2 regions of the Micromonospora zamorensis genome follow, and region 2 is predicted to be linked to the other one. Evidence: riboswitches for the same ligand, from Rfam matches in the RefSeq annotation. Region 2 holds a riboswitch; the other holds the start of a gene.
The links. A riboswitch is a leader RNA that binds a small molecule or an ion and turns the genes downstream of it on or off. The one in region 2 is predicted to bind S-adenosylmethionine.
Positions count from the first base shown of each region.

Region 1 (2,394 bases), 2.7 Mb from region 2:
CTCTTCAAGGCCAGCGTGGACGCGCAGGGCGGCGCGTACGCCACCGGGGTCCTGGTGTTGATCACGTCGGCGGCGACGGCGGTGACGCTCGCGGCGAGACGGCGACGGCAGCACGGCCGCACCATCGCGTTCGGAACCATCGCGGTGATCTTCATCTACACCACACTGGCGAACGTGGTGGAACGCCCCGACGGAGTCAAGATCGCGGCCTGCTTCATCAGCGCGATCATCGTGGTCTCCGTGCTCTCCCGGTTGTCCCGGGCCTACGAGCTGCGGGTCAACCAGGTCGAGCTGGACCCGGTCGCGACCCGGATGATCGACGAGCGCATCGGGCGGCGGATCCGCCTCATCGCGCACGAACCCGACCGCCGGGACGTGGCGGAGTACCGCGCCAAGCTGGCACAGACCATGGCGGACAACGACTTCCCCGACGACAGCGACGTCATCTTCGTCGAGGTGCACGTCACCGACCCCTCGGACTTCGAAACCGAACTGCTGGTCCGCGGCAGCATGGCGGACCACCGCTTCCCGGTGCTCAGCCTGGCCAGCTCCTCGGTGCCCACCGCGCTCGCCGCCCTGCTGCTGGAGATCCGCGACCGGAGCCGGCGACGCCCACACATCTACTTCGAGTGGAGCGAGGGCAGCCCGGGCCGCAACATCCTGCGCTACCTGGCGTTCGGGCAGGGTGCGATCGCCTCGGTCACCCGGGAGATCCTGCGCCGCCAGGAGCCCGACCCGCGCCGCCGGCCGCACGTACACGCCAGCTGACCTGGGGGGCCGGGCACCCCGTCGCGCACGGTGAGCGTGCTCATAACGACTGGACGACCCACCGGTGCCTGCTGCTAGCCTCGGCCCAGGTCATGAGCGCCAGCGCGAAGCCCCGGCTCGCTGGCCGGCAACCCTCCTCCGCGGTGGGGTGCCCCGGGTGAAGACCAGGCACCGGCACGACGTCGGTGCAAGCGTGGCCTGGCACCCAGGTCAGCACAGACCCGGGAGAACCATGCGCATCCTCAGCACCGCCCCACCGACCGACGTCGCAGAACTCCGCGCCGGTTGGCCCTCGCCGGCACTGACCCGGCGACGGCACGTGGACATGATGCGAATGTGCAGCGCCGCCTGTCGCGGCATGACGCACTAGCGCAGCACTTCTCCCGAACCCTCTCCCTCACCGGTACGCCCATCGGGCGCACCGTCGGCGACGCACACCCGTGCGTGCCGAGACACGACCTCTCGGAGACACCCGTGCGACTTCTTCCTGCCCTGACCCGTGCCGCCGCCCTCGGCGCGGCCACCATCCTGGCCGCCACCGCGCTCACCGCCTGCGGCGACGACAGCTCGTCCGACGCCACCGCCAACCCGTACGGCCTGGCCCAGCCGGGCGTGCTGCGGGCCGGCACCCTGACCGACGCCCCGCCGAACGTCTTCCTCAAGGACGGGAAGTTCACCGGCTTCGACAACGACCTGTTGATCGCTGTGGCCGGCAAGCTCGGCCTCACCGTGGAGTTCGTCGGCACCGACTTCTCCGCGTTGCTCTCCCAGGTCAACAACCGCAAGTTCGACGTCGGCAGCTCCTCGATCACCATCACCGAGGCGCGGAAGAAGACAGTCGACTTCGGCAACGGCTACGACTTCGGCTACTTCGGCCTGGACGTCCCGGCCGGCTCCCCGATCACCGGCTTCGACCAGCTCGCCGGCAAGCGGGTCGTGGTAGTGCAGGGCACCGTCCAGGACGACTACGCCAGCGGAAAGCAGCTCGACCCGGTGCGGGTGCCGGACTACAACGGCGCGATCAACCAGCTCAAGGCCGGCACCGCCGACGCGTGGATCGCCCCGGCCGAGATCGGCGAGAAGTCGGCCGCTGACAGCAACGGCAAGATCACCGTGGCTGCCAAGCAGCTCAGCCCGACGCCGACCGCGTACGCCGTCGCCAAGGGCAGCGACAAACTGCGCGAGGCGCTGAACAAGGGCCTCGACGAGGTCATCGCGGACGGCACGTGGAGCCGGTTGCAGGCGCAGTACTACCCGGGCCGGCCGATCCCGGCGGACTTCACGCCGGGCAGCGGCACCGTGGCGGCACCGTCCGCGTCCGTTGCGCCGTCGGCGACCGGGTCCGCTGCGCCGTCGGCGTCCACCTCCGTCGCGCCGTCGGCGTCCGCGTCGACCGCGTCCTGAACCGGTGACGAGCGAGCAGGGCGGTAGGAGAGGCAACCGATGGATCCGTTGAGCACCCTGTGGGAAACCTTCTTCGACTGGGAGGCGATGGGCGAGGCGCTGCCCGAGATGCTGACCGTCGGGCTGCCCAACACGCTGATCCTGGCGGTCTCCGCCGCCCTGCTCGGCTCGGTGCTGGGCCTGCTGCTGGCCGTCGCCGGAATCTCCCGCAGCCGGTGGCTG
Region 1 is NZ_LT607755.1:1,382,733-1,385,126, reverse strand. It holds gene GA0070619_RS06255 (APC family permease) at 1-768, shown strand, start outside; SAM riboswitch class IV at 857-968, shown strand; gene GA0070619_RS06250 (ABC transporter substrate-binding protein) at 1,243-2,172, shown strand; gene GA0070619_RS06245 (amino acid ABC transporter permease) at 2,212-2,394, shown strand, end outside.
Region 1: it holds a riboswitch for S-adenosylmethionine, as region 2 does, so the genes downstream of both, GA0070619_RS06250 (ABC transporter substrate-binding protein) here and thrC (threonine synthase) in region 2, are expected to answer to the same signal.

Region 2 (2,394 bases):
GATGTGGTGGGTAGGCCCGACCTGACCGGCCACCGCGTCGATGGTCTTCAGACCCTCGCCGGTGTTGAACACCACGGTCTCCGCCGTCGGGTCGAGCCGGCCGGACTCGACCAGCTTGCGCAGCACCGCCACTGTCACCCCACCGGCGGTCTCCGCGAAGACGCCGGTGGTGCGGGCCAGGTCGCGGATGCCCGCGCGGATCTCGTCGTCGTCGGCGTACTCCATCCAACCGCCGGTGCGACGGACCGCCTCCAACGCGTAGAGGCCGGCGGCGGGGTCGCCGATGTTGAGCGACTTGGCGATGCCGGTGGGCTTGACCGGGGTGATCGTGTCGGTGTCGGCGTGCAGGGCCGTGGCGATCGGGTTGCAGCCGGCGGACTGCGCGCCGAAGACCTTCCAGCCGCCGACCGGCGCCTCGACCAGACCGATCTCCACCAGCTCGGAGAACGCCTTGTCAATCTTGGTGAGCAGCTCGCCGCTGGCCATCGGGATCACCACCTGCGCGGGGATCCGCCAACCGAGCTGCTCGGCCACCTCGTAGCCGAGCGTCTTGGAGCCCTCCGCGTAGTACGGGCGGACGTTCACGTTGACGAACGCGGTGTCCTCGAACTCGTCGGTCTCCACCAACTCGCCACAGAGCCGGTTGACGTCGTCGTACGAGCCGTCGATGGCGACCAGCTCGCCCCCGTAGACGGCAGTGGTGATGACCTTGCCCTGCTCCAGGTCGCTGGGGATGAAGACCACCGAGGGCACCCCGGCGCGGGCGGCGTGCGCTGCCACCGAGTTGGCCAGGTTGCCGGTCGACGCGCAGGCGAACCGGGTGAAGCCGAGCGCCTTCGCGGCGGTGAGCGCCACCGAGACGACCCGGTCCTTGAACGAGTGGGTGGGGTTGGCGCTGTCGTCCTTGACCCAGAGCTGCGCGGTGATGCCCAGCTCGGCGGCGAGGTGCGGGGCCGCCACCAGCGGGGTCAGCCCCGGGTCGAGGGTGACCCGGCTGGCCGGGTCCTGACCGGCGGGGAGCAGTGCGGCGTACCGCCAGATGTTCTTCGGCCCGGCCTCGATCTGCTCGCGGGTGACCGTCGCCAGGGCGGCCGTGTCGTAGTCGACCTCCAGCGGGCCGAAACACTCGTAGCAGGCGTGCTGGGCGGCGAGCGGGTAGCGCGCCGAACAGGCGCGACAGACCAGGGCGCGGGCGGGGCTGGCGGAGGTGTCGATGCCGGAGGCGGCGAGCGTCGACGTCATGTCGAGAGTCCTCTCATCTTTCCCCGCATCGCACGGTGCGGCGGGGACGGAATTGGCACCTGCCCCGCGGGTCGCTCAGCGGTGAGCGCGCGGGGTGGTTGCCGGGGCGTCGTCGGGCCGTATCCCTCAGCCCCTCTGGATGAGGTATGCAGTTGTGTCGTCGAGTCTAGGCAAAGCCGGGCGCGGCCTCCAGGGCAGATCCCAGGTAGTGGGTCAGCGGACGCTCACCGCTGCGGGGTCGGTCACCGCGATCGGGTCCGTGACCGCTGTGGTCCGGGGCAGTGCCGCGGCTCGGGTCCGGGGCCGGGTGGCGAGGTTCGCGGCGACCAGGGCGGCGATCGTGATGGCGGCCCCGACCAGCTCGACGGGCTCCGGGCGGTAGCCGCGGGCGATCTGCACCGCGAACGTGGTCACCGGGACCAGGTTCATGAACAACGCGGCGTTGGCGGCACCGAGTCGCTGCACGCCGGTGTTCCAGGCCAGGACCGCGACCACGGCGCCCAGGATCACCGCGTACGCCAGTTGCGGGGTGACCGCCACGAGGTCGGCGGCGGCCGGCGCGTGCTGCCAGCCGACGGCGTCGGCGCCGATGCTCGCGGCCAGCATGGCGGCCGTGCCGGCGAGTGCGGTCAGCGTGGTGAAGCGCAGCGGCGACCACTCGCCGAAGCGGCTGGCACCGTGCGTGTAGATGCCCCAGCCGAGCACCGCGCCGATCATCATCAGCCCACCGAGACCGAACTGGCCGAGCCCGGTCAGGCTCCCGCGGGTGATCACCAGGCCGACACCGAGGAGCGCCACCAGGGAGAGACCCAGCAGGAACGGCTTCGGGCGTACGCCGTCACGGGCCCAACGGACCAGCTGGGTGATCACGGGGGTGGTGGCCACGAAGAGCGCGACCTGCTGCGGTGCGGCGTGTTCGAGGGCCAGGCTGGTGAGCAGGTTGAAGCCGGCGAAGCCGACCACTCCGAGCACCACCACCTCGGCCGCCCGGCCGCCCGACCGCAGCGCGCCGGCACCCTCACGGAGCAGGAGGACGGCGACCAGGATGACGGCGGCGAGAAGGTAGCGGGCAGTGGTCAGGTTGAGCGGGTCGACCCGGGTCAGCGCGCTGGCCAGGACCGGGAACATCACTCCCCAGGCGAGCACGGCGAG
Region 2 is NZ_LT607755.1:5,777,248-5,779,641, forward strand. It holds gene thrC (threonine synthase) at 1-1,242, opposite strand, end outside; SAM riboswitch class I at 1,253-1,388, opposite strand; gene GA0070619_RS25780 (DMT family transporter) at 1,456-2,394, opposite strand, start outside.